DNA from 3 places in the Xanthomonas bundabergensis genome. Region 2 is predicted to be linked to each of the others. Evidence: predicted binding sites of a transcription regulator. Region 2 holds the regulator's gene; each other region holds the start of a gene.
What was found. The regulator FliA, encoded in region 2, starts transcription of late flagellar genes. The targets are predictions, from matches to a motif close to TAAAGTTTNNCNNNCNNNGGCCGATAA.

Region 1: the regulator FliA is predicted to act here: its motif matches at 4,400-4,426, upstream of AB3X10_RS07760 (STAS domain-containing protein).
Region 3: the regulator FliA is predicted to act here: its motif matches at 6,478-6,504, upstream of AB3X10_RS16430 (GGDEF domain-containing protein).

Annotation. Positions count from the first base shown of each region.
Region 1 is NZ_CP162487.1:1,836,441-1,846,249, forward strand. Features, by position in the region: partial or broken gene AB3X10_RS07750 (methyl-accepting chemotaxis protein) at 1-1,339, opposite strand, end outside; gene AB3X10_RS07755 (chemotaxis protein CheA) at 1,899-3,977, opposite strand; gene AB3X10_RS07760 (STAS domain-containing protein) at 3,991-4,311, opposite strand; gene AB3X10_RS07765 (hypothetical protein) at 4,636-4,815, opposite strand; partial or broken gene mfd (transcription-repair coupling factor) at 4,947-7,193, opposite strand; partial or broken gene AB3X10_RS07775 (transcription-repair coupling factor) at 7,353-8,660, opposite strand; gene AB3X10_RS07780 (GNAT family N-acetyltransferase) at 8,789-9,331, opposite strand; gene AB3X10_RS07785 (cation diffusion facilitator family transporter) at 9,447-9,809, shown strand, end outside.
Region 2 is NZ_CP162487.1:2,853,461-2,863,269, forward strand. Features, by position in the region: gene flhB (flagellar biosynthesis protein FlhB) at 1-150, shown strand, start outside; gene flhA (flagellar biosynthesis protein FlhA) at 147-2,231, shown strand; gene flhF (flagellar biosynthesis protein FlhF) at 2,408-4,084, shown strand; gene AB3X10_RS12100 (MinD/ParA family ATP-binding protein) at 4,071-4,955, shown strand; gene AB3X10_RS12105 (RNA polymerase sigma factor FliA) at 4,952-5,701, shown strand; gene cheY (chemotaxis response regulator CheY) at 5,720-6,112, shown strand; gene AB3X10_RS12115 (protein phosphatase CheZ) at 6,112-6,723, shown strand; gene AB3X10_RS12120 (chemotaxis protein CheA) at 6,728-8,464, shown strand; gene AB3X10_RS12125 (flagellar motor protein) at 8,781-9,521, shown strand; gene motD (flagellar motor protein MotD) at 9,532-9,809, shown strand, end outside.
Region 3 is NZ_CP162487.1:3,898,549-3,908,357, forward strand. Features, by position in the region: gene AB3X10_RS16415 (multidrug effflux MFS transporter) at 1-13, opposite strand, end outside; glycine riboswitch at 371-478, shown strand; gene gcvP (aminomethyl-transferring glycine dehydrogenase) at 580-3,441, shown strand; gene AB3X10_RS16425 (hypothetical protein) at 3,868-4,599, opposite strand; gene AB3X10_RS16430 (GGDEF domain-containing protein) at 4,903-6,378, opposite strand; gene AB3X10_RS16435 (catalase) at 6,839-8,953, shown strand.

The DNA.
Region 1 (9,809 bases), 1.0 Mb from region 2:
CGATGTCGTCGATGATGCCGATCTTCCTGGCGATCTCCTTCATCGCCGCGACCGTGGCGCGGACCGCCTCGCCGCTCTCGGCGGCTTCGCGCGAGGCCTTGGCGGCCATGCCGTCGGTGACCTTGGCGTTCTCGGAATTCTGCGAGATCGAACCGGTCATCTGCTCCAGCGAGGCGCTGGTCTCCTCGACCCCGGCGGCCTGCTCGCTGGCCGCCTGGCTCAGCGACTGCGCGGTGGCCGACAGCTGCTCGGAGGCGCTGGCCAGGGTCGCGGCATTGCCGTTGACCTCGTTGACGATGCCGGTGAGCTTGTCGATGGTGGCGTTGACGTAGCGCTGCATGTCGGCGAACGCGCCCTCGTAGCGGCCCTGCACCTTGCAGCTGAGATCGCCCTCGGCGACCGCGCCCATGACCTTGATCACGTCGCCGACGCTGCGCAGGTTGCCGCGCGCCTGCTCGATGGTGTCGTTGATGAAGGCCTTCTTGCCCGGCAGCTGCGCCAGCGGCGCATCGAAGTTGCCGCGGCCGAACTCGGCGACCACGCCCATCGCCAGTTTCTTGACCGCGATGTGCGCGGCCACCATCTTGTTGATGCCGTCGCCCATCGCGCCGAAGTCGCCTTCGAACTTGCTGGTGTCGATGACCACGTCGATGTCGCCCTTGTCGTGCTCGGCGGACATGCGGTTGATCTCGGCGATCAGGTGCTTGAAGTTGCCGCGCACGTGCTCGACGGTGTCGTTGATGAAGGCCTTCTTGCCAGGCAGCTGCGCCAGCGGCGCGTCGAAGTTGCCGCGGCCGAATTCGGCGACCACGCCCAGCGCCAGCTTCTTGACCGCGATGTGCGCGGCCACCATCTTGTTGATGCCGTCGCCCATCGTGGCGAAGTCGCCCTCGAACCTGGCGGTGTCGATGACCACGTCGATGTCGCCCTTGTCGTGCTCGGTGGACATGCGGTTGATCTCGGCGATCAGCTGCTTGAAGTTGCCGCGCACATGCTCGACGGTGTCGTTGATGAAGGCCTTCTTGCCGGGCAGCTGCGCCAGCGGCGCGTCGAAGTTGCCGCGGCCGAACTCGGCGACCACGCCCAGCGCCAGTTTCTTGACCGCGATATGCCCGCCGACCATGCGGTTGATGCCGTCGGCCATGCCGCGGAAATCGCCCTGGAACTGCGCGCTGTCGATGACCGCGTCGATCTCGCCGGCCTCGTGCTGGTCGGACATGCGCCGCATTTCCGCGATCAGCCCGAGCAGGTTGCGCCGCACCTGCTCGACCACCTCGTTGATGAACGCCTTCTGGCCGGGGAACGCGGCCAGCGGCGCGGCGAAGTTGCCGCGGCCGAATTCGGCCACGCAGTCGATCGCCTGCTTGTTCACGCTGATGTGCCCGGCGACCATCTTGTTGATGTTGTCGGCCAGGTCGCGGTGGGTGCCGGGCCAGCGCGTCGCGTCCAGCGCCACATCGCATGCGCCGGCCGCATGCGCGCCGGCCATGTGCACGACGTCGGCATGGAACTGGCGCAGGTCGGCCTGCGCCGTGCGCAGCAGCTGCGCCACCTCGTTGTCGGCTGCGGCGGCTGCCGGCACGATCCGCTCCAGGTCGCCGCGCACCAGCGCGTCCAGCCCGGCGGTGGCCAGGTTCAGCGTGCGCGCCGCGGCGAGCGCGGCCCAGCCCAGCAGGCCGGCACAGGCCAGCGTCGCGGCCGCGACCAGGGCCAGCGCCGTTCCCTGCGCGAGCGGCAGCAGCAGCGCGGCGACTGCCGCGGCGGCGGGCAGGGCGACGGCGATCGCCGTCGTGGTCAACAACGTGGTCGCGATCCTTGAGCGATAGGACATGGCAGCGGTTCCTGGCTAGCGTCTGGGAGTGATGCGGTGCGCGGCGGCACCGGCGTGCGGGGCGGCGTCAGGCCGCCAGCGAATCTGTCGCGGGTTCCACCTGGGTCAGCAGCGAAGGCACGTCCAGGATCAGGGCGACGCCGCCGCTGCCGAGGATGCTCGAACCGCTGATGCCCTTGACCCCGGCGAATACCTTGGCCAATGGCTTGATCACGGTCTGCCATTCGCCCAGCAGCGTGTCCACGACCAGGCCGAAGCGCTGCGCGCCCTGCCGGATCACCACGATGCTCTCGCGCGCCGGCGGCGCGCCGGCGATGCCGAACAGCGAGCGCAGGCGCACGTACGGCAGCACCCCGCCGCGCAGGTCGATGTAGTCGCTCTGGTAGTTCGGGGCGAATTCCACGCATTCCTCGACCACGTCCAGCGGCACCACGAACACCGACTTGCCGACCCCGACCTGGAAACCGTTGATGATTGCCAGGGTCAGCGGCAGCCGCACCGAGATGGTGGTGCCCACGTCCTGCTGGCTGGCGATGTCCACGCTGCCGCGCAGCGCGGTGATGTTGCGCTTGACCACGTCCATGCCGACGCCGCGGCCGGACAGGTTGGTGACCTTCTCGGCGGTGGAGAAGCCCGGCTCGAAGATCAGCGCGAACACCTCGCGGTCGGACAGGCTGCGGCCCGGCTCGATCAGGCCGCGCTCCAGCGCCTTGGCCAGGATCCGCTCGCGGTTCAGGCCGCCGCCGTCGTCGCTGATCTGGATGACGATGCTGCCCGAATCGTGGAACGCGTTCAGCCGCACCGTGCCGCGCACCGGCTTGCCGCGCGCCTGGCGCAGCTCGGCCGGCTCGATGCCGTGGTCCATGGCGTTGCGCACCAGGTGGGTCAGCGGATCGGCGATCTTTTCCACCACCGACTTGTCCAGCTCGGTGTCCTCGCCGTTGACCACCAGCACGATGTCCTTGCCCAGTTCGCGCGCCACGTCGTGGACCACGCGGTGGAAGCGGCTGAAGGTGCCGCCGATCTTGACCATGCGCAGCTGCAACGCGCTCTCGCGCACGTCCTCGACCAGCCCGGCCAGGATCGAGGTGGATTCGAGCAGTTGCGCGTCGCCGGTGCGCTGCGCGTTGGCGCCGGTGCTGGCGACGGCGATGATCAGCTCGCCGACCAGGTCGATCATGCGGTCGAGCTTGTCGGCATCGACGCGGATCGAGCCGCCTTCGCTGCGCGCGGCGGCGGGTGCCGCGGCGGCCGTGGCGGCCTTGGCCGGCGCCGCCGGCGTGGCGGCGGCGGTTGGTGCGGGCGTGGGCGCGGCAGGCGCGGCGGCTGCGGCGGGGCTGCCGAAATTGGCGAAGTCGTCGGCGTGGGCGTGGTTGCCGGCCTCGGCGACCAGCAGCGGCAGTTCCAGGTTGGCGGCGTCGCCGTGCGGATCCACCGCCAGCACCTGCAGCTCGCAGTCGTCGCGGACGAATTCGAAGATGTCCTCGATCGCGGCCTGTTGCGCGTCCGAGCGCAGCAGGATGTCGAAGCCCAGGTAGCAGGCTTCCGGGTCCAGGTCCGGCAGCGCCGGCACGCGCTCGTGGCGGGTGCGGACCGCCTCCAGCGTGCCCAGGCTGCGCAGGCAGCGGATCAGGTGCAGCGGCGAGTTGCCGAAGCGCAGCGCATCGGTGAACAGCTGCAGCGAGATCCGCCAGTAGCCGGTCTGCGCCGGGACGGCGGCCGCGGCCGCGGTGGCGGCGGCCGGCGCCGCGGCGGTCGGTTGCAGGTAGGTGTGCAGGCGCGCCAGCAGCGGCTCGCCCTCGGCGGCGAGCACCGCTTCGTCGGCCTCGGCGCCGGCCGCCGCTTCCACCAGCGCGCGGATGTGGTCGCAGCAGGCCAGCATCAACTGGATCAGCTCCGAGTCCAGCGCCACCGCGTTCTCGCGCACCAGGTCGAGCACGCTCTCCACCACGTGGGTGAAGCCCACCAGTTGCGCCAGGTCGAACAGGCCGCCGGAGCCCTTGATGGTGTGCGCGGCGCGGAAGATGGCGTTGACCGCGTCCGGGCCGGCTTCGCCGCGTTCGGCTTCCAGCAGGTTGCGTTCCATGTCCTCGAGCAGGTCGCGGCTCTCGGCGATGAAGGTCTGCAGCAGTTGAGCGAGATTCATGAGCTGGCGCCGATCAGTGGAAGGTGTCGCTGGCGCCGGGCGCGAGCGTGTCGCGCAGGCCGAGCAGGTCGAGCGCGTCGTTGACCGGCGCGCTGCAGCCGTCGAGCTGGAACGGCCGCCCCAGCGCGCGCAGCGCGGCCTGGGTGGCGAGCAGCAGCTGGATGCCGGTGGCGTCGATTTCGGTGACCGCCTGCAACTGCAGCTGCAGGCCGCCGGGATGCTCCAGCGCCGGCAGCAGCAGGGGTTTCAGTTCGCCGGCGCGGCGGATGGTCATGTCGCCTTCCACGCTCAGTTGCAGCGGCAGGGGCGGGGAGTCCGGGAGTTTCGAGCGCATGGCATGTCTCCGATTCGGCAGTGGGTACGTCGAAATCCCGGGCCGCGGCGCGGGTGCGGACAAGCCGGTCGGGGCTTGCTGTAAGCAGATATCGGCGCCTTTTCGGAATATTTAGGCCGAACGGCGCATTTGTCTCGCAAAACCTTGACAAGGCTGAGTTGTTCAGGCTAATGAGCGGCAACCCATTCCAGTTGCATGGGTGTGCGGCTCCGCCACCGGGGAACGGATGCATGCGCCGTGCCAGTGCAGCGTCGACGCGCGCGCCAAAAGAAAACGGCCGGGGAGACCGGCCGTTTTCGGGTGTTGCACTGGCGTGTGTGGGGCTCAGTGCTTGCGCAACTGGATGGCGTGCTTCTTCGCGTAGGCGTGCCGGGCCTCGCCCAGGGCCTGGGTGCGTTTGTCCAGGTCGGTCGCCAGCCGCTGCAGCGTCTGGGCCAGCGGCGCGAACGCGGCGGTCTGCACATCGTCGGGCAGGGCGGCGATCCGTTCGAGCGTGGCGAACAACGTGTCGACCTCGTTCGCGCAGTGGCCCAACCTGCGCTGCAGGTCGCCGGCATCGTCCGGCGCCGGATGGCCGAGCAGGCGCTGGCTGCCGGCCTTGATCGGCGCGCGTTCGCCGGCCAGCCCCTGCCGCCTCAGCGCGGCGACAGCGCCGCCAGCAGGCCGCGCGCGGCGTTGAAGCGGTCCGCGGCTTCCGGCAGCGGCAGTTTCAGCTTCAGTTTGTCCGGCCCGTCCATCGCGTACAGCTTGGGCTGCTTCTGGATCATCTGGATGATGGTCATCGGATCGACGTGGGGCTTGGCCTCGAACACGATGCGGCCGCCGTTCTCGCCCAGTTCCAGCTTGCGGATGCCGAGCGCGTTGGCCTGCAGCTTGAGCTCGGCGATCGCGAACAGGTGCTTGACCGGATCCGGCAGCAGGCCGAAGCGGTCGATCATCTCCACCTGCAGCTCGCGCAGCTGCTCGCTGTCGCGGGCGCTGGAGACGCGCTTGTACAGGGTCAGGCGGGTGTGCACGTCGGGCAGGTAGTCGTCCGGGATCAGCGCCGGCACGTGCAGTTCCACTTCGGCGCCGCGCGCTTCCTCGCCGGCGTCCAGGTCCGGCAGCTTGCCCTGGCGGATGCTGCGCACCGCGCGTTCCAGCAGCTCGGTGTACAGGCTGAACCCGACCTCGGCCATCTGCCCGCTCTGGTCCTCGCCGAGCAGTTCGCCGGCGCCGCGGATCTCCAGGTCGTGGGTGGCCAGGGTGAAGCCGGCGCCGAGCTCGTCCATCGAGGCGATCGCGTCCAGCCGCTTCTGCGCGTCGCCGGTGATGCTGCGCCGGTCCGGCACCAGCAGGTAGGCGTAGGCGCGGTGGTGCGAGCGGCCGACGCGGCCGCGCAGCTGGTGCAGCTGGGCCAGGCCGAAGCGGTCGGCGCGGTTGATGACGATGGTGTTGGCGTTGGGGATGTCGATGCCCGATTCGATGATCGTGGTCGACAGCAGCACGTTGAAGCGCTGCTTCTGGAAATCCAGCATCACCCGTTCCAGCTCGCGCTCGGGCATCTGCCCGTGGGCGATGCCGATGCGCGCCTCGGGCACCAGCTCGCTCAGTTCGCGCTGCATGCGGCCGATGCTTTCCACGTCGTTGTGCAGGAAATACAGCTGGCCGCCGCGCGCCAGCTCGCGCTGGAACGCCTCGCGCAGCAGCGCGTTGTCCCAGGCGGTGACGAAGGTCTGCACCGCCAGCCGGTTCGGCGGCGCGGTGGCGATGATCGACAGGTCGCGCAGCCCGGCCATGGCCATGTTCAGCGTGCGCGGGATCGGCGTGGCGGTCAGGGTCAGCAGGTGCACGTTGGCGCGCAGCGCCTTCAGCGCTTCCTTCTGGCGCACGCCGAAGCGCTGTTCCTCGTCGACCACGACCAGGCCCAGGTCCTTGAACTTGACGTCCGGCTGCAGCAGCCGGTGGGTGCCGATGATGACGTCGATGCCGCCGTCGGCGACCTTCTCCAGCTCGGCCTTGATCTCCTTGGCGCTCTTGAAGCGCGACAGCACCTCCACCCGCAGCGGCCAGTCGGCGAAGCGGTCGCGGAAGTTGCGGTAGTGCTGTTCGGCCAGCAGCGTGGTCGGCACCAGCACCGCCACCTGCTTGCCGGCGCTGGCCGCGGCGAACGCGGCGCGCACCGCGACCTCGGTCTTGCCGAAGCCCACGTCGCCGCAGACCACGCGGTCCATCGGCTGGCTGCTGCCCAGGTCGCGCAGGGTGGCCTCGATCGCGGCCAGCTGGTCGCCGGTCTCCTCGAACGGGAAGCCGGCGGCGAACGGTTCGTACATGGCCCGGTCCACCTGCAGCGCCAGGCCGGCGCGGGCGCGGCGCCGCGCCTGGATCTCCAGCAGTTCGGCGGCCACGTCGCGCACCTTCTCGGCGGCGCGGCGCTTGGCCTTGCTCCACTGCTCGCCGCCCAGCGAATGCAGCGGCGCGGTCTCGGCCGAGGCGCCGGAGTAGCGGCTGATCAGGTGCAGCTGCGCGACCGGCACGTACAGGCGGTCGCCCTTGGCGTATTCGATCTCCAGGAACTCGCCGGGCATGCCGCCGGCATCGAGCACGATCAGCCCGCGGTAGCGGCCGACGCCGTGGTCCTCGTGCACGATCGGTGCGCCTTCGGTCAGCTCGCCGAGGTCGCGGATGATCGCTTCCGGCTCGCGCCCGGCGCGGCGCGTGCGCCGCGGCTGGCCGGCGCGTTCGGGGAACAGCTGGCGTTCGGTGAGCACCGCGATGCGCGGATCGTCGAGCGCGAAGCCGTCGTCCAGCGGCGCCACCGCGATGGCGAATGCTGCCGGCGCAACATCGAGTCCACCGGAGCCGCCGAGCCCCTCTCCCTGCGGCGACCGAAGGGAGTCCCCGTGGGAGAGAGGGGTTGGGGTGAGGGTATGCCCGCTCGCGGTCTGCTTCCGCGCGGCGGTGGAGGACGCGGACGAAGCAGCCGCCTGCTTCGACGAGGACCGCGCGGGCGGCGTACCCTCATCCGGCGCTTCGCGCCACCTTCTCCCGGTGGGAGAAGGGAGGAATGCGGCGAAATTGGGGATCACCTCGGGTTTCAGGTCCGCCGCGGCCAGCACTTCCAGCAGCGCTTCGCGGCGGCCCGGCGAGTCGGCGGCGATCAGCACGCGGCCCGCGTAGCTGCCGAGGAAGCTCTTCAGCGCTTCGGCCGGCGCCGCGTCCTTGGCCGCCACCGGCAGCGGCGGCAACGGCTGGTCGCCCAGCGCCTGCGCGTCGCCGATGCGCGGGTGGTCGGCGGCCCACACCTCGATGCGCGGCAGGCCGTTGAGCTTTTCGCGCAGCGTGTCCGGCGCCTGGTACAGCTCCTCGGGCGCCAGCAGCGGGCGCTCCACGTCGTGGCGGCGCTGCTCGTAGCGGTTCTGGGTCTGCGCCCAGAACGCGTCGGCGGCGGCGCCCACGCCCGGCGCGAGCAGCGGCAGCGCCGTCTCGCCCAGGTAGTCGAACAGGGTGGCGGTGGCATCGCGCGCCGGCGCGCCGGCGCTGCGTGGTTCCTGGAAGAACAGCGGCAGGTAGTACTCGATGCCCGACGGCGCCAGCCGCGCCTTCAGGTCCTGGTACAGCGCGCTGCGCCGCGTGTCCACGTCGAAGCGTTCGCGCAGCGTGGCCAGCACCCGCTCGACGCTGGCATCGTCCATCGGCACTTCGCGGCCCGGCAGCATCTTCACCGCCTGCACGTGGTCCAGCGAGCGCTGCGATTCCGGGTCGAAGGCGCGGATCGAGTCGATGTCCTCGTCCAGCAGTTCGACCCGCAACGGGGTCTCCGCGCCCATCGGGTACACGTCGAGCAGGCCGCCACGCACCGCGAAATCGCCCGGGTCCATCACCTGCGGCACGTTGCGGTAGCCGGCGCTCTCAAGGCGGCGCTTTTCCGCCTCCAGGTCCAGGCGCTGGCCCACGCGCAGGTCGAAGCTGCCGCCGACGATGTAGCGCAACGGCGCCACGCGCTGCATCAGCGTCTGCACCGGCACCACCACGATGCCTTGCTGCAGCGTCGGCAGCCGGTGCAGCGCCGACAGGCGCTGGCTGATGATGTCCGGGTGCGGGCTGAACTGGTCGTAGGGCAGGGTTTCCCAATCCGGGAACGGCACCACCGGCAGCTGCTGGTCGCCGGCCAGCAGCGTATGCAGGTCGGCTTCGATCTGGTGCGCGCTCTGGTTGTCGCGCGCGACCACCAGCAGCGGCCCGCGATGCGCCGCGGCGGCGCAGGCGATATGCCAGGCCAGTGCGGTCGAGGACGCAGGGGCGCGCCAGAAGGCGCGGAGCTGGCCGGATTTGGGCAGCGGCGGAACGGGGAAGGAAAGAGGCGCCATGGACCGACTAGTTTAGCAAGCTCGGGACCGGGGACTCGGGACTCGGGACCCGGAAAAGCAGAGCGCCATATGCGGCTTTGGCTCCTGCTCTTCCGGGTCCCCGGTCCCGAGTCCCGGGTCCCGGGCTTTCAATTGCCCAGTTCCAGCACCACGCGGACCAGGCCCGGGGTGTCGGGGTGCGGCATCGGCTGGAAGCCCAGCGACTCGGCCAGTTGCAGCATCGGCAGGTTGCTCTCCAGCACGTCGCCGTAGAGCCGGTCCAGGTACTTGCGCCGCGCCCACTTGACCAGCTTGCGCATCAGCTGCCGGCCCAGGCCCTGGCCGGCGACGAAGCTGCTGACCAGGATCGCGTACTCGGCCTCGCGGGTGCCGGGCGTGATCGCCGCGCGCGCCACCGCGCCGACCACCGCTTCGCCCGGCGGCAGCGGTTCGGCCGCGACCAGGGTCAGCTCGGTCTTCGGATTGGGATGGGTCAGCCGCTGCGCCATGTCCTCGGTCAGTTCCTGCACCGAATGCAGGAAGCGCTCGCGGATCTCGGTCGGCCCGAGCAGGCTGAAGGCGCCCTGCAGCGGTGCGCTGTCTTCCGGCCGGATCGGCCGGATCAGCAGCTCGCGGCCGCTGGGCAAGGTGAAGTTTTCATGCCACGGAGGCATGCGGTTGCGGGTAGCCATGGCCGGATGCTCCTCGACGAATCCTGGATTCTCGCATTACCCGGGGCGGGCGCCGTGAACGCTGCGCTCACCGCGTTTGCCTACCCTATGCGGGGATTTTCGATAAGGATAGGCCATGTCCGGCAGCGGCGATTCGCGGCGCGCCATTTTCTTCGCGCTCGGTGCCAACCTGGCCATCGCCCTGGCCAAGGGCGCGGCGGCGCTGGCCACCGGCTCGGGCGCGATGCTGGCCGAGACCGTGCATTCGCTGGCCGACTGCGGCAACCAGCTGCTGTTGCTGCTGGGCATGCGCCAGGCCAAGCGCCCGGCCAGCGCCGAGTATCCGCTGGGCTACGGCCGCGCGATCTACTTCTGGTCGTTCCTGGTGGCGGTGATGCTGTTCTGCATCGGCGGCATGTTTTCGGTGTACGAGGGCGTGCACAAGCTGCTGCAACCCGAGCCGCTGAGCAGTTGGGGCTGGGCGGTGGGCGTGCTGGGG
Region 2 (9,809 bases):
CAACTCGGCAAGGAAATTCCCGTGAGACTGTATTCGGCGGTGGCGCAGATCCTCTCCTACGTGTACCAGCTGCGCGCCTGGCGCAGCGGGCCGATGCCGCCGCTGCCGCCGCTGGAGGTCGATGAATTCGCCCCGGGGAGCACGCCATGAGCCAGCCGGCCGCGCAGATGAACACGCGCAAGATGATGGACATGATCAAGCACGGCCTCGGCGCCCCGCTGATCGTGATGGCGATGCTGGCGATGGTGGTGGTGCCGCTGGCCGCGCCGGTGCTGGACGCCCTGTTCACCTTCAACATCGCCATCTCGCTGATGGTGCTGCTGGCGGTGGTCTACGTGAAGCGGCCGCTGGAGTTCAGCATCTTCCCGATCGTGCTGCTGATGACCACGATGCTGCGCCTGGCGCTGAACGTGGCCTCCACCCGCGTGATCCTGATCAACGGCCAGGACGGCCACGGCGCCGCCGGCAAGGTCATCGAGGCCTTCGGCCAGTTCGTGATCGGCGGCAACTACGCGGTCGGCATCGTGGTGTTCGCGATCCTGACCATCATCAACTTCGTGGTCATCACCAAGGGCGCCGGACGCGTGTCGGAAGTGACCGCGCGCTTCATCCTCGACGCCATGCCCGGCAAGCAGATGGCGATCGACGCCGACCTCAACGCCGGCCTGCTGACCCGCGAGGAAGCCAAGGCCCGGCGCGAGGAGGTCCGCGAGGAAGCGGACTTCTACGGCTCGATGGACGGCGCCAGCAAGTTCATCCGCGGCGACGCCATCGCCGGCATCCTGATCCTGTTCATCAATCTCATCGGCGGCATGGCGGTCGGCGTCCTGCAGCACGGCATGCCGGTCGCCGAGGCCGCGTCCACCTACACCCTGCTGTCGATCGGCGACGGCCTGGTCGCGCAGCTGCCGGCGCTGCTGGTGTCCTCGGCGGTGGCGATGCTGGTCACCCGCGCCTCGCGCTCGCAGGACATGGGCGCCTCGATGATGGGCCAGGTGTTCGGCCAGCACAAAGCGCTGGCGGTGGCCGCGGCGATCCTGGGCCTGGTCGGCCTGGTCCCGGGCATGCCCAACGTCGCTTTCTTGACGCTGGCGCTGATCCTGGGCCTGCTGGCCTGGAAGATGTGGAAGCGCAGCCTGCTGCCGGAAGAGGCCAAGCCCGATCCGGCGCAGCAGGCCGCCACCGCCGGCGCGCAGGCCAACGCCGAACTGGGCTGGGACGAACTGCGCCCGATCGACCCGCTGGGCCTGGAGGTCGGCTACCGGCTGATCCCGCTGGTGGACAAGGCGCAGGGCGGCGAGCTGATGGCGCGGATCAAGGGCGTGCGGCGCAAGCTGACCCAGGACATCGGCTTCCTGATCCCGCCGGTGCACATCCGCGACAACCTGGAACTGCCGGCCAACGCCTATCGCCTGCTGGTGCACGGGGTGCCGGTGGCCACCGCCGACATCCATCCCGACCGCGAACTGGCGCTGGACCCGGGCGGCGCGCTGGGCAAGATCGACGGCATCGCCGGCAAGGATCCCGCGTTCGGCCTGGACGCGATCTGGATCCAGCCACACCAGCGCGCCCAGGCCGAGACCATGGGCTACACCGTGGTCGACCCGGCCACGGTGATCGCCACCCACCTGTCGCACCTGATCCGCGAACACGCCCCGGAACTGCTCGGCCACGAGGAGGTGCAGCAGCTGCTGGCTACCCTGGGCAAGAGCGCGCCGAAGCTGGTCGAGGACCTCACCCCCAAGGCATTGCCGCTGTCGGTGGTGGTGCGCGTGCTGCAGAACCTGCTGATCGAGAAGATCCCGGTGCGGCAGCTGCGCAAGATCGTCGAGGCGCTGGTCGAGCACGCCCCGCAGAGTCAGGAACCCGGCGCGCTCACCGCCGCCGTGCGCAATGCGCTGGGCCGCTTCATCGTCCAGGAAATCGCCGGAATGTCCGCCGAACTGCCTGTTTTCACCCTGGCCCCGCAATTGGAACGTGTCTTGCAGGACTCCACCCAAGGCAACGGTGCCGCGCTGGAACCCGGCCTGGCCGAGCGACTGCACCAGAGCCTGGCCGAATGCGTCAGCAAGCAGGAAGCGCGCAACGAACCGGCGGTGGTGCTGGTCCCGGCGCAGGTCCGCGCCGCGCTGGCCCGCCTGGTCCGCCACAGCGTCCCCTCGCTGTCGGTGCTGTCCTACAGCGAGGTTCCGGAAGACAAGCGGCTGAAGCTGGTCGGGACGATCAGCTGACCGGCAGGGATTGGTGATTTGGGATTCGGGATTTGCGACAGCGGACCCGGCGAGCGGAGAGAGACAGCAATGAAACGATCGAAGACAACCAGAACAAGGCGACCGGAGAGCAGCCACGCAATGGCGGCATCCGCGACCACTCCCCAATCCCCACTCCCGAATCCCGGTTTCCACCCATGAAGATCAAACGCTTCGTAGCCCCCGACATGCGTACCGCGTTCCGCATGGTGCGCGACGAGCACGGTCCGGATGCGGTGATCCTGTCCAACCGGCGCACCGACGAAGGCATCGAGATCGTGGCCGCCAGCAACTACGACGAGGCGCTGGTGCAGCAGGCCCTGGACGCGGTGCGTCCGGAAGAGGCGGCGCCGCGGCCGCCGGTGTCGGCCGCCAATCCGGCACCGCGCCCGGCCAAGGCCTCGGCCAATGCGGCGATGGCGATGATGGCCGCGATCAGCGAGCGCCGCGCCCCGGCCGCAAGCGCTGCGCCCGTGGCCCAGGCCGCGCCGGCCCGGCCGCTGACCCAGCCCGCCGCGATCGCCGCCTCGGCGATGCCGGCCGGCACCGCGCCCGCGCCGAGCCGTCCCGCCGCCGCGCCGCGCGCCCCGGCCCCGGCCCCGGCTCCTGCCGCCGACGCAGCGTTCGCCGAATTCCGCATTCCCGAGGACGTGTTCCGCAACGCGCCGATCAGCGTGCCGCTGCCGAGCCCGTTCACTGCGGCGGCCGCCACCCCGGCCGCCGCGGCCAGCGCCGCCGCGAGCGCCGCCGCGGTGCCGGCCTGGCTCGAGGACATCGCCGCGGTGTCGCTGACCCCGACCGCCGCACCTGCCGCGGCGCCCGCCGCGCCGGCACCGGTGGCCGCGGCGCCGGCCGCCGCCGCGCCCAGCGCCGGGATCCCGGCGCTGCCGGCCCTGGCGCCGGTGCCGAGCTTCCCCGCGGTGCAGAACGACGAACAATTGACTCAGCTGCGCGACGAACTGGCGCTGATGCGGCAGATGATCGAGCGCGAGATGAACCGGCTCACCGACGAACGCCTGCGCGGCTCGCCGGTGCGCGCCCAGGCGCTGGAGCTGATGGACGACTACGGCTTCGACAGCGGCATCACCCGCGACGTGGTCATGCAGATCCCCGCCGACCTGGAGCTGCACCGCGGCCGCGGGCTGATGCTGGGGTTGCTGTCCAAGCGCCTGCCGATCGCGCCGCTGGATCCGATCGAGGAAGGCGGCGTGATCGCCCTGATCGGCCCCACCGGCGCCGGCAAGACCACCACCATCGCCAAGCTGGCCTCGCGTTTCCTGGAGCGCCACGCCGCCCGCGACGTGGCCCTGGTCACCACCGACACCATCCGCGTCGGCGGCCGCGAACAGCTGCACAGCTACGGCCGCCAGCTCGGCATCGCCGTGCACGAGGCCGACAGCGACGCCGCGCTGCAGCAGCTGCTGGAGCGTCTGAGCGACTACAAGCTGGTGCTGATCGACACCGCCGGCATGGGCCAGCGCGACCGCGCCCTGGCCGCGCAGCTGCACTGGCTGCGCGCCTCGCGAGTGGTCCGGTCCTTGCTAGTACTCCCTGCCAACGCTCATTTCTCCGACCTGGACGAGGTGGTGCGCCGGTTCGCCGGCGCCGATCCGCAGGGGGTGATCTTGACCAAGCTGGATGAAACCGGGCGGTTTGGCAGTGCCCTGTCGGTGGTCGCGGACCACCGGCTTCCCATCACCTGGGTGACCGATGGTCAGCGCGTGCCGGACGACCTGCACCGCGCCAACGCCGCCAGCCTGGTATTGCGCCTTGAAGATTTGCGGCGCGCTGCCGATAAGCCCTGTACTCCGGAGCAGAACCATGCCGTCGCGTGATTACGCCAATCTGACCAATGCCTTCCCCCTGTCGGCAACGCGCAGCGAACCGCTGGGCCCGGTGCGTACGATCGCCGTGACCGGCGGCAAGGGCGGCGTCGGCAAGACCAACATCTCGGTCAACCTGTCCATGGCGCTGGCCGACATGGGCAAGCGCACCCTGCTGCTGGACGCCGACCTCGGCCTGGCCAACGTCGACGTGCTGCTCGGGCTGACCCCCAAGTTCACCCTGGCCGACCTGGTCGCCGGGCGCTGCACCCTGGAAGAGGTGCTGATCGACATGCCCAACGGGCTGATGGTGGTGCCCGCCGCCTCCGGCCGCCGGCACATGGCCGAGCTGCCGCCCGCCCAGCACGTCGGCCTGGTCAACGTCTTCTCCGAGCTGCAGCGCGAGCTGGACGTGATGATCATCGACACCGCCGCCGGCATCACCGACAGCGTGCTGACCTTCTGCCAGGCCGCGCAGGACGCGGTGGTGGTGGTCTGCGACGAGCCGGCCTCGATCACCGACGCCTACGCGCTGATCAAGGTGCTGTCGCGCGAACGCGGCGTGGACCGGGTGCAGATCGTCGCCAACATGGTCCGCGACCTCAACGAAGGCCGCCTGCTGTACGACAAGCTGAGCCGGGTGTGCGAGAAGTTCCTCGGCGACGTGTCGCTGAACTACCTGGGCTGCGTGCCGCAGGACGACTGGCTGCGCCTGGCGGTGCAGCGCCAGCAGCCGGTGGTCAAGGCCTACCCGTCTAGCCCGTCGGCGCAGGCGATCGCCGAGATCGCCCGCCGCACCTCGCGCTGGCAGGCGCCGACCGTGCCGCGCGGCAACGTCGAGTTCTTCGTCGAACGGATCATCCAGCGGGGGGTCGCCGCATGAACGCCGCCGCCCAATACCGCGCCGTGCAGCGCAACAGCGCCAACGACTACATCACCCAGCATTCGGACCTGGTGCGGCGCATCGCCCACCACTTGGCGGCGCGGCTGCCGGCCAGCGTCGAGATCGACGACCTGATCCAGGCCGGCATGATCGGCCTGATCGAGGCCTCGCGCAGCTACGATGCCGACCAGGGCGCCTCGTTCGAGACCTACGCCTCGATCCGCATCCGCGGCTCGATGATCGACGAGATCCGCCGCGGCGACTGGGTGCCGCGCTCGGTGCACCGCCGCGCCCGCGACGCCGCCTCGGCGATCCGCAAGATCGAACAGAGCACCGGCCGCGCCGCCGCCGCCAACGAAGTGGCCGCGGCGATGGACATGCCGCTTCCCGAATACCTGCGATTGATGGAAGATGCCGCGCGCGGCCAGGTGCTGAGCCTGGAGTCGCGGGTCGAGGACCACGGCGAACTGGATACCATCGCCAAGGGCGGCCCCAACCCGCAGCAGATGCTGGAGCGCAGCGAGTTCGGCCGCGAGCTGGGCAAGGCGATCGCGCAGTTGCCCGAACGCGAGCAGCTGGTGCTGTCGCTGTACTACGAGCAGGAATTGAACTTGAAGGAAATCGGCGCGGTGCTCGGTGTCAGCGAGTCGCGCGTCTGCCAGATCCACGGCCAGGCCACGGTACGGTTGCGCGGGCGCTTGAAAGCGTTCGAAGCGGCCGATGCCGGCCTGGAAGACGAAGAATAAGACCCAAGGGAGTTAGCGGTGAACAAGAACATGCGGATTTTGATCGTGGACGATTTCTCGACGATGCGGCGCATCGTCAAGAATCTGCTCGGCGATCTCGGCTTCACCAACACTGCAGAGGCCGAAGACGGCAACAGTGCGTTGGCTGCACTGCGCTCGGCACCGTTCGAGTTCGTGGTCACCGACTGGAACATGCCCGGCATGACCGGCATCGACCTGCTGCGCAACATCCGTGCCGACGACAAGCTCAAGCACCTGCCGGTGCTGATGGTGACCGCCGAGGCCAAGCGCGAGCAGATCATCGAGGCGGCGCAGTGCGGCGTGAACGGCTACATCATCAAGCCGTTCACCGCGCAGACGCTGCAGGAGAAGCTGGGCAAGATCTTCGAACGCCTGGGAGCGACCGCCTGATGGAAGCCACCGCCGAACGCAGCGCCCTGATCGAACGCCTGCAAGGTGCGCTGGACGCACTGGAGCGTGGCGACGAAGCCGCCTGGCGCAAGGAAATCGACACGCTCGCCGCCTGGCGCACGCGGCCGATGATGCAGGGCCTGAGCCGGCTGGCGCGCGATCTGGGCCAGGCGCTCGGCGAACTGCCCACCATCCCCAGCGAGGCCGGCGAGCTGGACGATGCCTGCTCGCGCCTGGACCACGTGGTGGCGATGACCGAGCAGGCCAGCCACCGCACCCTGGACCTGGCCGAGGAATGCCGCGCGCTGGCCGATCAGCTGCGCGCCGGCGGACTGACCGGCGACCAGGGCGAGATCCTCGACAAGATCCGCCACAACCTCACCGAGATGGCCCTGGCGCAGAGCTTCCAGGACCTGACCGGGCAGATCATCCGCCGCGTGGCCAGCATCGTGCGCCGCGTGCACGAGGGCTTCGGCGCGCTGGGCCTGCCGCCGAAGGACGACAACAAGAAGGCCGACGGCGGCCTGGCCGGTCCGGCGCTGGCCGGGCTGGACCGTCACGGCGTGTCGCAGAACGACGCCGACGACCTGCTGTCCGGACTGGGGCTGTAATCTCATGAGCGCCGTTCCCGACGACATCGCTGCCGACTTCATCATCGAGGCCCAGGAAATCCTGGACCGGCTCGGCGAGCAGCTGGTGTCGCTGGAGCAGGCGCCCGAGGACAGCGCGCAGCTCAACGCGGTGTTCCGCGGCTTCCACACGCTCAAGGGCGGCGCCGGATTCCTGGCGATCACGCCCATGGTCGAGCTGTGCCACGCCGCCGAGGACACCCTGGGCCAGGCCCGCGCCGGCCAGGCCACGCTGCAGGCGCGGCACTTCGACGCCGCGCAGCAGTCGCTGGACTACCTGCAGTCGATGCTCGACGCGTTCGGCAGCGGCAGCGAACCGCCGCGCGCGCCGCAGCAGCTGATCGCGCAGTTCGCGACCAGCGGCGAGGAAACCGCCGTCCCCAGCCCCAAGGCGGCCGCTGCGCCGACGTCGGCGCCGGCCGCAGGCGGCAACAGCGACCTCATCGACGACGACGAATTCGAAGCGCTGCTCGACCAGCTGCACGGCGGCGCCGCGCCGGCCGCGCTGCCGGTGCCGGCCGCCGCGCCGCGGCCGGCGCCGAGCGCCAAGCCCGCCGCCGCGCCGGCCAAGGCCGCCGAACCCGAGCACACCGTGCGCGTGGACACCAAGCGCCTGGACGCGATCGTCAACCTGATCGGCGAACTGGTGCTGTCGCGCAACCGGCTCAAGACCCTGCGCGTGCGCCTGCGCGACGAAGAACTGGACCGCGCGGTCAGCAGCCTGGACATCGCCACCGCGCGCCTGCAGTCGGCGGTGATGCGCACCCGCATGCAGCCGGTCGGCAAGGTGTTCTCGCGCTTCCCGAAGGTGGCGCGCGACGTCGCCCGCTCCTTGAACAAGGAAGTGGAGCTGGAACTGATCGGCGCCGACACCGAACTGGACCGCAACCTGGTCGAGGCGCTGGCCGATCCGCTGGTGCACCTGGTGCGCAACGCCATCGACCACGGCATCGAGGCGCCGGCGCTGCGCGAGGCCACCGGCAAGCCGCGCGGCGGCCACGTGCGCCTGTCGGCGCAGCAGGAAGGCGACTACGTCAGCATCGAGGTGCAGGACGACGGCGCCGGCATCGACCCGGAGCGGTTGCGCGCCAAGGCGCGCGAGAAGGGGCTGATCGATCCGGAAGCGGCCGCGCGCCTGACCACCGAGGAATGCCTGCACCTGGTGTTCCTGCCCGGCTTCTCGACCAAGTCCGAAGTCACCGACATCTCCGGCCGCGGCGTCGGCATGGACGTGGTGCAGTCGCGCATCCGCGAGCTCAGCGGGCAGATCCAGATCCAGTCCGAACTGGGCCGCGGCAGCCGCTTCCTGATCCGCGTGCCGCTGACCCTGGCGATCCTGCCGACCCTGCTGGTGCAGGCCGGCGACACCGTCTACGCGTTGCCGCTGGCGCGCGTGGTGGAAGTGCTGCACGCGCCGCGCCGCTCGCTGGGCTGGTTCGACGGCCGCGCCGTGCTCGACCGGCAATCGCACACCCTGCCGCTGGTGGACCTGCGCCAGTGGCTGAACATCGAGGCGCCGCAACTGCCGCTGCTGACCGTGGTGGTGCTGCAGGCCGGCGAATCGCGCATGGGCCTGGTCGTGGACCAGGTCCGCGGCCGCGAGGAAGTGGTGATCAAGCCGCTGCCGCGCGCCCTGCGCGGCCTGCCCGGCTACGCCGGCGCGACCCTGATCGGCGACGGCCGGCTGGCGCTGATCCTGGATGTGGATGGGTTGAAGAGCTGAGAGGCCGGGATTCGGGATTGGGGATTGGGGATTGGGGATTCGCAAAGGCGGTCCCGGTCCGGTCGTTGCGTGGCGATCCGATGCCCGAAGTGTCATGGACGTGGCAGTAAGTTCAGCGGCTGCTCTCCATCGCGCTTTCCTGTCGGAGCGGCTTCAGCCGCGACGGGCCTTACCGGTAACGCCCGTCGCGGCTGAAGCCGCTCCTACAGGGTGCAACCCACTCGCACGGCCGGCGGCCGCTCATCCCGAATCCCCAATCCCCAATCCCCAATCCCGGCCCCATCAAGTCCCTCCCCTAGCGGCCGATAGTTTCTGCATGGACAAACTCAGTCTCATTGGCTTGCTGTTGGCGATCGCCTCGCTGGTCGGCGGCAGCATCCTCAAGGGCGCCGGCGTTTCCGCGCTGTGGTCGCCGGCCGCGTTCGTGATCGTGATCGTCGGCACCGTCGCCGCGATCCTGGTGCACACGCCGCCGGCGGTGTTCCGGCGCGCGTTCCAGATCGCCAAGTGGATCCTGCATCCGCCGTCCAGCGACCGCCACGCGCTGCTGCAGCAGATCGTGGAGTGGAGCAACATCGCCCGCCGCCAGGGCCTGCTCGGCCTGGAGAACCAGGTCCAGCAGCAGGACGACCCGTTCGTGCGCAAGGGCCTGCAGATGCTGGTCGACGGGGTGGAGCCGGAATCGATCCGGCACATGCTGGAGATCGACCTGGACGGCCAGGAACACTGCGACCTGGCCGCGGCCAAGGTGTTCGAGGGCATGGGCATCTATGCGCCGACCCTGGGCATCATCGGCGCGGTGCTGGGCCTGATCGCGGTGATGAAGAACCTCGCCGACCCGAGCAAGCTCGGCCACGGCATCGCCGCCGCGTTCACCGCCACCATCTACGGCATCGCCTCGGCCAACCTGCTGTTCCTGCCGATGGCCAGCAAGCTCAAGAGCGTGATCAAGCACAGCAGCGGCGAGCGCGAAATGATCATCGAAGGGCTCATCGCCATCGCCCAGGGCGAGAACCCGCGCAACATCGAATCGAAGCTGGCAGGCTTCTTGCATTGACCCCACCACTATGGCCCGCAAGCGTCCCCACGAAGATCACGTCAACCACGAGGCATGGGCCATCCCCTATGCCGACCTGATGACGTTGCTGCTCGCCTTCTTCGTGGTGATGTACGCGCTGTCCACGGTCAACGAGGCCAAGTACCGGGTCATGGCCGATGCGATGAGCACCGCCTTCGGCGGCGCGCCGCGGACGATGGCGCCGGTGCAGGTCGGCGAGCACCTGATGCAGGGCCAGGGCGGCGCGCGCCCGACCCCGATCAAGTCCAGCCCGGCCTTGTCCCTGCC
Region 3 (9,809 bases), 1.0 Mb from region 2:
TCGGGAGCGTCATGCGCAGAATCCTGGAAGGCCGGTCGCGCCAGCCGGGCGGCGGGCGAACGCGCGACGGCACCGCCCGGCAGGGGGACGGCGCTTGGGGAAAGGGAATGGGGACATGATAAGCCCTCGCGGGCGCCGCGTTAAGCGCCGGCCGGGCCTGGCCTGCGGCGCCAGCAGGATCGGCCACGCCGCGGAGCCGGCAACCCGCCATGTTCAGCAAGCCGGTCGCGGGCGCGGCCGGGCCTGCCTGCACGGCCGCCGTGGGCGCCGCCGGCCACGCTATAATCGCCAGGCAGCATGGTGGGAGAAGCGGGGCGACCCGCTGCCGAAGGCGCAAACGCCCGTAATCGCTCAGGCCCGATACCACCCGCACCAAGACTCTGGAGAGACCGGTCCAACCCGGCGCCGAAGGGGCACGAAGCGCAGCGCAGCCCGCCGCCGCTTCCAAACTCTCAGGCAAAAGGACAGAGGGGCACTGGGAAGACGCGCGGCTTCCCGTCGGTCGTGTCCGCAGCTGCGGCCGACGGCGGCGTTCGTGCGTCCCCCGCCCTTCGTGCCCTCCTCTGCCGGACGACCGCCATGTCTCACACCCCCTCGCTGCGCGACCTCGAACACCACTCGGCCTTCGTCGAGCGCCACATCGGCCCGAACGACGCCGAAATCGCGCACATGCTGCGCACCGTCGGCCACGACTCGCTGGAGGCGCTGACCGACGCCATCGTCCCGGGCAAGATCAAGTCGCCGGCCGCGCTGGCGCTGCCCGATGCGATCACCGAAGAGGAGGCGCTGGCCAAGATCGGCGCCATCGCCGACAGGAACCAGGTGCTGCGCAGCTTCATCGGCCAGGGCTACTACGGCACCCACACGCCGAAGGTGATCCTGCGCAACATCCTCGAGAACCCGGCCTGGTACACCGCCTACACGCCGTACCAGGCGGAGATCTCGCAGGGCCGCATGGAAGCGCTGATCAACTTCCAGACCATGTGCGCGGACCTGACCGGCATGGAGATCGCCAACGCCTCGCTGCTGGACGAGGCCACCGCCGCGGCCGAGGCGATGACCCTGGCCAAGCGTTCGGCCAAGGCCAAGTCCGACACCTTCTTCGTGCACGACGCGGTGCATCCGCAGACCCTGGAACTGCTGCGCACCCGCGCCGAGCCGCTGGGCATCGTGCTGCGCGTGGGCACGCCGGAGGAAGCGCTGCAGGCCGAGTGCTTCGGCGTGCTGCTGCAGTATCCGGACAGCTTCGGCCACATCGGCGACCACAAGGCGCTGGCCGAGGCCGTGCATGCGCGCGGCGGCCTGGTCGCGGTGGCCACCGACCTGCTGGCGCTGACCCTGATCGCCGCGCCCGGCGAATGGGGCGCGGACATCGTGGTCGGCAACTCGCAGCGCTTCGGCGTGCCGTTCGGCTTCGGCGGCCCGCACGCCGCGTTCATGGCCTGCCGCGACGCCTACAAGCGCTCGATGCCGGGGCGCCTGATCGGCGTGTCGATCGACGCGGCCGGCAACCCCGCCTACCGCCTCACCCTGCAGACCCGCGAGCAGCACATCCGCCGCGAGAAGGCCACCTCCAACATCTGCACCGCGCAGGTGCTGCTGGCGGTGATGGCCTCGATGTACGCGGTCTACCACGGCCCCGACGGCCTGACCCGCATCGCCCGGCGCACCCATCGCCTGGCCGCGATCCTGGCCGCGGCGCTGCGCAGCGCCGGCGTCGCCGTCGGCGAGCGCTTCTTCGACACGCTGCACGTCAAGGCGATCGACGCCGAGGCGATCCATGCCAAGGCGCGCGCGGCCGGCATCAACCTGCGCGCGATCGACAGCGAGGCGCTGGGCATCAGCCTGGACGAAACCAGCACCCGCGCCGACGTGGTCGCGCTGGCGCAGCTGTTCGGCGCGCACGTCGACATCGACGCGCTCGATGCCGCCACCGCCGATGCGCTGCCGCAGGGCCTGCTGCGCAGCAGCGCGTTCCTGCAGCACCCGGTGTTCAACACCCACCACAGCGAGCACGAACTGCTGCGCTACATGCGCGCGCTGGCCGACAAGGACCTGGCGATGGATCGCACCATGATCCCGCTGGGCAGCTGCACCATGAAGCTCAACGCCACCGCCGAGATGATCCCGGTGACCTGGCCGCAGTTCGGCGCGATCCATCCGCTGGCGCCGGCCGCGCAATCCGCCGGCTACGCGCAGCTGATCGGCGAACTGGAAGCGATGCTGGTCGAATGCACCGGCTACGACGCGGTCAGCCTGCAGCCCAACTCCGGCGCGCAGGGCGAATACGCCGGCCTGCTGGCGATCCGCGCCTATCACCGTTCGCGCGGCGAGGCGCATCGCGACATCTGCCTGATCCCCGAGTCCGCGCACGGCACCAACCCGGCCTCGGCGCAGATGTGCGGCATGAAGGTCGTGGTGACCAAGTGCGACGCCAACGGCAACGTCGATGTCGACGACATCCGCGCCCAGGCCGAGAAGTACAGCGAGCGCCTGGCCGCGCTGATGATCACCTACCCGTCCACCCACGGCGTGTTCGAGGAAGACGTGGTGGCGATCTGCGAGGCGGTGCATGCGCACGGCGGCCAGGTCTATACCGACGGCGCCAACATGAACGCGCTGGTCGGCGTGGCCAAGCCCGGCAAGTGGGGCTCGGACGTGTCGCACCTGAACCTGCACAAGACCTTCTGCATCCCGCACGGCGGCGGCGGCCCGGGCGTCGGCCCGTGCGCGGTGAAGTTGCACCTGGCGCCGTTCCTGCCGCGCACCCTCGGCGGCGACGGCGACGTCGGCATGGTCAGCGCGGCCAGCTTCGGCAGCGCCTCGATCCTGCCGATCAGCTGGATGTACATCACCATGATGGGCAGCGCCGGCCTGCGCAAGGCGACCCAGGTCGCGTTGCTCAACGCCAACTACATCGCCAAGCGCCTGGCCCCGCACTACCGGACGCTGTACACCGGCCGCAACGGCCTGGTCGCGCACGAGTGCATCCTCGACGTGCGTCCGCTGGAGAAGACCACCGGCATCGGCGCCGAGGACGTGGCCAAGCGCCTGATCGACTTCGGCTTCCACGCGCCGACGCTGAGCTTCCCGGTCGCCGGCACGCTGATGGTGGAGCCGACCGAGAGCGAATCGCTGCACGAGCTGGACCGCTTCATCGACGCGATGATCCAGATCCGCGAGGAGATCGCCGCGATCGAGGACGGCCGCCTGGACCGCGAGGACAACCCGCTCAAGCACGCCCCGCACACCGCCGCGCAGGTCACCGCCGGCGAGTGGACCCACGCCTACCCGCGCGAGCTGGCCGCGTTCCCGCTGCCCACGCTCAAGCAGGCCAAGTACTGGCCGCCGGTGGCGCGGGTGGACAACGTCTACGGCGACAAGAACGTGATGTGCGCGTGCATCCCGGTGGATGCCTACAAGGACGATGTGGTGGCGTAACGCGCCGCCATCGCCGAGTGGCGCCGAAAACCAGCCGCGGATTCCGCGGCTGGTTTTTTTGTTTCGCAAACGCCGAAGATCGGCTGGGGACACGCCGCTTCGAGGGCCATGCCCGAACGCGGCGCGCAGCGCGCCAGACGCCTTGCGGCGTCCCGACGCCGCCGCCGAGGCAACTGCAGCGCCAGGCGACCGGGCGTCATTGCCTCAGCTTTCCGTCACCGCCAGGTTGCAGACGTCGCCGGAGCCGACGACGCGCATGGACAGGCCTGCGCCGCCGGCCGGGGGAGCGTTCGGCACGCCAGGGATATCTTTTTCGCGAGCCGCCACATGCGCCGCGCGTTCGCTCCCGCCAGCGGCGGACAAGGCCGCGCTGGATCGCGGCGACGCCGACAGGAACGCGGCATGCGACCGCGCCGGCAACTGCGCTCAGTCGCGCTCGACTCCGGGGTCGAAGGCCAGCCCGTCGCCGATCTGTTGCAGGCAGCGCAGCGCCTGCCTGGGCAGCTGGCGCCACGTCGTGCGCAGCGCAGCGTCCTCGATGCTGCCCTTGCTGAGCTTGGCCTTGCCGGTCAGGTAGTTCACGCTGAGCTCGCTGACTTCGCCGCTGCCGCGGTGCATGCCATGCACGTCGTAGCCGATCAGCTGGAAACAGCCATGCCCGTAGCGGAACAGGAACGTGGTCTCGGACGTGCTCCAGCTGCCGGCGCTGGCGAACTGGTGCAGGTTCACCGAGAACGCGCCGCGCGCGATGGAAGGTTCGGCGCCGTCGAGGTAGTCCTCCATGTTCGGCGCGTCCGGCCGCGGGATCAGCGCGTGATCCTGCAGTGCCAGCCGGTAGCCGCCGTCCTCGGCGAAGGCGACCGCCAGCATGCGCGGGTTGGTGTCGAAACGATCCGGGCCGAAACCGGTGTTGTCCAGCACGTTGCGCGGTTCGGCCATCTTCAGCACCAGCAACAGATCCGCGCGGCCATCGCCATTCAGATCGCCGCGGCGTTCGAACTCCAGCCGCCACCCGGCCGGCACGAAGGCGGACGCATCGCGGCCTTGCGCCGGCAACGTGGGATACGCCACCGCCGGCGGGTCCAGCGCCTGCGCGGCGCCGGCCACGGCCACGGCCAGCAACACGGGTAACCACGACCAGGCGGGCTTGGGCGTCATCGCAGGATCACAGGCGCAGGAATGGAACCGCGATGATGGCACGATGCACCGCCCTGGCCGCGCATGCGCCACACCCCGCACCGCATCAGCCTGGCGCGGCGGCGCCCCGTCTCCAGCGCTTGGTGCCGCACATGCACGGCAGTGGCCAGCGCGCGCCTGGCCCGACGCAACGCGGCACCGTCCATGCGCTTCGGGTCGCTCGTCCACGCCGCGCGCGCCCAGGCGAACGTCACGCCGGCCTGACCGCGCGGATATCCTGGTCTGCGGTCCAGGCCAGCACACTCGCACCGCGGCGGTGCCGCATCAGGCCGGCAGCGATGTCGCCGCCTGGGCGCCGTCCTTGTCCTGCGCATGCGCGCAGCAATTGCGGCCGTTGCGCTTGGCGCGGTACAGCGCGGCGTCGGCGTGGTGCAGCAGGTCGATCACCGCCTCGGCGCTGGCCGGGTGGGTGGCGATGCCGATGCTGACCGTGACCACGCCCAGCGGGCTGGCCGGGTGCGGGATCTGCCGTTGCTCGATCGCCGCCAGCAGGCGCCGCGCGATGGCGTGCGCGACTTCGGCCTTTGTGTCCGGCAGCACCACCGCGAATTCCTCGCCGCCGTAGCGCGCCACCGTGGCGGTCTGCGCGGGCAAGGCCTCGGCCAGCGCGGTGGCCACCTCCACCAGGCAGGCGTCGCCGACCACGTGGCCGTGGCTGTCGTTGAACTGCTTGAAGAAATCGATGTCGATCATCAGCAGCGAACAGTCCAGGCCGCCGTCCAGGTCGCGCAGCCGCGCCGCCAGGCCGACGCGATTGGCGATGCCGGTCAGCGGGTCGCGCGCCACCTGCTGCTGCAGGCGGCGCGTGCTCAAGCGGCTCAGGCGCTGGATCTCCAGGTGCTCGCTGTGCAGCAAGGCCACGTGCACGCCGTACACCATCACCGCCAGGGTGGCCGCGGCCATGCCCCAGAAGAAGCTCACCCGCGACACGCTGATCGCCAGCAACAGCACCGCCAGCGAGAACACGATCGGCGCGAACGCGGCGATCAGCTCCGCGCAACGCAGGCTCGGCCGCGCACGGCGCAGCCAGCGGCCGCGCGGCAGCGACGCCACCAGCACCAGGGCCGTGCCCGGCAGGTCGATCAGCAGCCCGCCCCACCACGGCAGCCCGCCCAGTTCGATGCGGTTGTACAGCGCCGCCACCGCGCCGTTGACCCACAGGTAGGTGCTGGCGCTGAGATAGAAATGGCGGCGGCTGCAGCCGCCGGCGCCGAGCAGGCGCAGCGTGGCCATCGACGCGAGCAGCAGGTCCATCGCATCGGCGTGGTTGATGATCAGGCTGACGTCGGGTTCGGAAAAGCCATTGCTGGCCGACAGCGCCAGGTCGATCAGCAGATACAGCAGGCCGGCGCCGGCCAGCGCCAGCAGCGCATCCAGCGCCACGATCAGCCGCGGCTGTGGCCGGTTGAACGAGCGCGCGATCAGGAACAGCGCCGGGATCATCGACGAGCCGGAAAACATCACGCCCAGCTGCTGCAGCGCCGCGCCGTGCTGCGGCAACAGCAGCGCCAGCAGATTGCAGCCGGTCCACAGCATCTGCACGCCGACCGTGGCGCCCAGCAACCGCCATGGCATGCGGTCCGCCGCCGGCGCGCGGCGCAGCCGGCGCAGCACGGCCAGCACCGCCATCGCCTGCACCGCCAGCCCGCACCATTGCGCGGCGGGCGTGCCGGTGCCGCCGCCGTGTGCGACCAGCGCATGGGCGGACAGCAAGCCGATGACGACGATAGGCAAGAACACGTTCGGTCTCCGTCGCACGCCCTGTTGCACTGCGTCGGGCGCGGCCGCTGCACGCCTCCCACGCTCGCAGCCCCCTCGGAAGGAGTGGGACCCAACGCACTATCGGCCACGCGCCGCGGTCCTGTAGCCTTGTGACGACAGCTTCGCCACGCGGACGCTCGCCGGCACCTAGCCACCCGCCGCCGCGAACGTGGCCATGGCGTGCTGCAAACGCCGACCGCTACGCCATTCGGCGCCGGCAAGCAGCACCCCTGCATGCAAAACGCCCCGCCGTGTTTCGCGACCTGCGACACAGGTGTCGCGCCGTCCTCACACCATGCTCGGACAAGTTGCACGGACCGTTCACGCCTGCCGGCACAGCATCGGCCGGACCCCGATGCACCTCTCCGCGCACAGCCTGCATCCGTTCGCAGCGCGACTCTCTTCTGCCGTATCGCCTCATCCCCCGGAGCGTTCATCCATGGCCAGCCAGCCTCGCAAGCCCAGCAAGCCCACCCCCTCCAGCACGCCGGTCGACACCAGCGCGGTCGCCGACCAGCGCGGTCGCGGCGACGAACTGCACCAGCACGCCGGCGGCACGCATCCGCCGCTGACCACCAACCAGGGCATTCCGATCGCCGACAACCAGAACTCGCTGCGCGCCACGCCGCGCGGGCCGACGTTGCTGGAAGACTTCATCCTGCGCGAGAAGATCACCCACTTCGACCACGAACGCATCCCCGAGCGCATCGTGCACGCGCGCGGCAGCGCCGCGCACGGCTACTTCGAGCTGACCGCCTCGCTGGCCAAGTACACCACGGCCAAGATCCTCACCGAGGTCGGGGTCAAGACGCCGGTGTTCACCCGTTTCTCCACCGTGGCCGGCGGCGCCGGTTCGGTCGACACGCCGCGCGACGTGCGCGGCTTCGCGGTCAAGTTCTACACCAAGGAAGGCAACTGGGACCTGGTCGGCAACAACATCCCGGTGTTCTTCATCCAGGACGCGATCAAGTTCCCGGACCTGATCCACGCGGTGAAGATGGAGCCGGACCGCGGCTTCCCGCAGGCGGCCAGCGCGCACGACACGTTCTGGGACTTCATCTCGCTGACCCCCGAATCGCTGCACATGATCATGTGGGCGATGAGCGACCGCACCATCCCGCGCTCGCTGCGCATGATCGAAGGCTTCGGCATCCACAGCTTCCGCCTGCTCGACGGCAACGGCAACAGCACCTTCGTCAAGTTCCACTGGCGGCCCAAGCTCGGCCTGCAGTCCACGGTCTGGGACGAAGCGGTGAAGCTGGCCGGCGCCGATCCGGACTTCCATCGCCGCGACCTGTTCGAGGCGATCCAGCAAGGCGATTTCCCGGAATGGGAACTGGGCGTGCAGCTGTTCACCGAGGAAGAGGCCGACACGTTCCCGTTCGACCACCTGGATTCGACCAAGCTGATTCCGGAGGAACTGGTGCCGCTGCAGATCGTCGGGCGCATGGTGCTGGACCGCTGGCCGGACAACTTCTTCGCCGAGACCGAGCAGGTGGCGTACTGCCCGGCCAACATCGCCCCCGGCATCGACTTCTCCAACGATCCGCTGCTGCAGGGCCGCCTGTTCTCCTACCTGGACACCCAGCTCAGCCGCCTGGGCGGGCCCAACTTCCACCAGATCCCGATCAACGCGCCGAAGTGCCCGTTCGCCAACATGCAGCGCGACGGGCATATGCAGATGGGCGTGCCCAAGGGCCGCGTCGCCTACGAGCCCAGCTCGCTGCAGGACGACACCCCGCGCGAGAGCGCGCGCGGCTTCCCCAGCCACGCCACGCCGAGCGAGGACGGCGCCAAGGGCCGCGTGCGCGCGGAGAGCTTCGCCGACCATTACAGCCAGGCGCGCCAGTTCTTCCGCAGCCAGAGCAAGCCGGAGCAGGCGCATGTCGCCTCGGCGCTGGTGTTCGAACTGTCCAAGGTGGAGACCGCGCACGTGCGTGCGGCGGTGGTCGGGCACCTGCGCCACATCGATCCATCGCTGGCGCAGCGCGTGGCCGACGGCCTGGGCATGGACGCGTTGCCGCCGGCGCCGCCGGCCGCGGTGCCGCCGCAGGACCTGCCGCCGTCGCCGGCGTTGCAGATCATCGGCAAGATGAAGCCCATCCTGCAGGGCCGCACGATCGGCATCCTGGTCCACGACGGCTCCGACGCGGCCACGGTGAAGGCCCTGCAGAAGGCGGCGCGCGATGCCGGCGCCACGGTCAAGATCGTCGCGCCGAAGGTGGGCGGCGCCAAGCTCAGCGACGGCAAGAAGCTGGCCGCGGACGGGCAGCTGGCCGGCACTCCATCGTTCGTGTTCGACGCGGTGGCGGTGGTGCTGTCGGCCGAGGCGGGCAAGCTGCTGAGCAAGGAGTCGGCGGCAGTGGATTTCGTCAGCAACGCCTTCGCGCACCTGAAGGCGATCGCCGCCGATGCCGGCGCGCAGCCGCTGCTGAAGGCCGGCAACGTGGTCAAGGATGCCGGCGTGCTGGACGCCGGCAACGCCAAGGGCTTCATCGAGGCGGCCAAGACCCGCCAATGGGACCGCGAGCCGAAGCTGCGCATGCTCGCCTGAGCCTGCGCCGCACGCGACATGCCTGCCCGACCGCGCCATGCACCCGCATGGCGCGGTTTTCGTTTGCGGCGGCGGGTGGCTCGGCTTGCGGCAACGTTTTCCCGGCAAGCGCAGCCGGTCCCCTGCGACCGGCCGGCAAACTGCGAACGCGCCCGCGCATGGTCGTGGCGGCAGGTGGGCATTGTCCTGCCCGGGGGCGCCGAATGGCCACGCCGGCCCTCCGGTCGGGGCGCGGATGCGGGCGCCGAAAATCGCCTGTCTAATTTTTCGCCATGTCTCTTGACAGTCTTGTGGCACGTGGCCGCGATGGGCTTATCCACACCCTTATGCAGAAGTCATCCACACCCCTTGTGGACAACGTCGGCGGCGGCGGCGCGGCAGGCGCCATGGTTCAAGTTGTTGAAATATAAGCAGATGCACTTGAAGCCTATTGACAAACCCCGATCTGCGCCGGCGTCCGGTGCTGTCCCGCAACAAAGCGGGGACAAAACTTATCCCGAGGCATGGCCGCCACGAACGCGGTTCCGCGTATATGGCTGAATGCGCATTGCCCGGGCCTTGGTGGCGGCATGCGCGGGCTGTTGCATCGTCGCCGTCATGAGACGGACATGGGAATGGATCCGGTGCCTGGTTGCCGCGACCGCCTCTTGGCCAGTGGGGCTGGCGGCTACGCGCGACAGGCTCGCGCTGTTCCTTCTCCCCCTGGGACCACGGCCCCCTTTTCGGGGGAAGGCGCCCGCAGGGCCGGATGAGGGGACGGGCGCCAGCCTCGCGCACCCAAGCTCCACGAGACGCTTCGCGCCGGACCCTCACCCCAACCCCTCTCCCGATGGGAGAGGGGCTAAAGGCTGCTCCC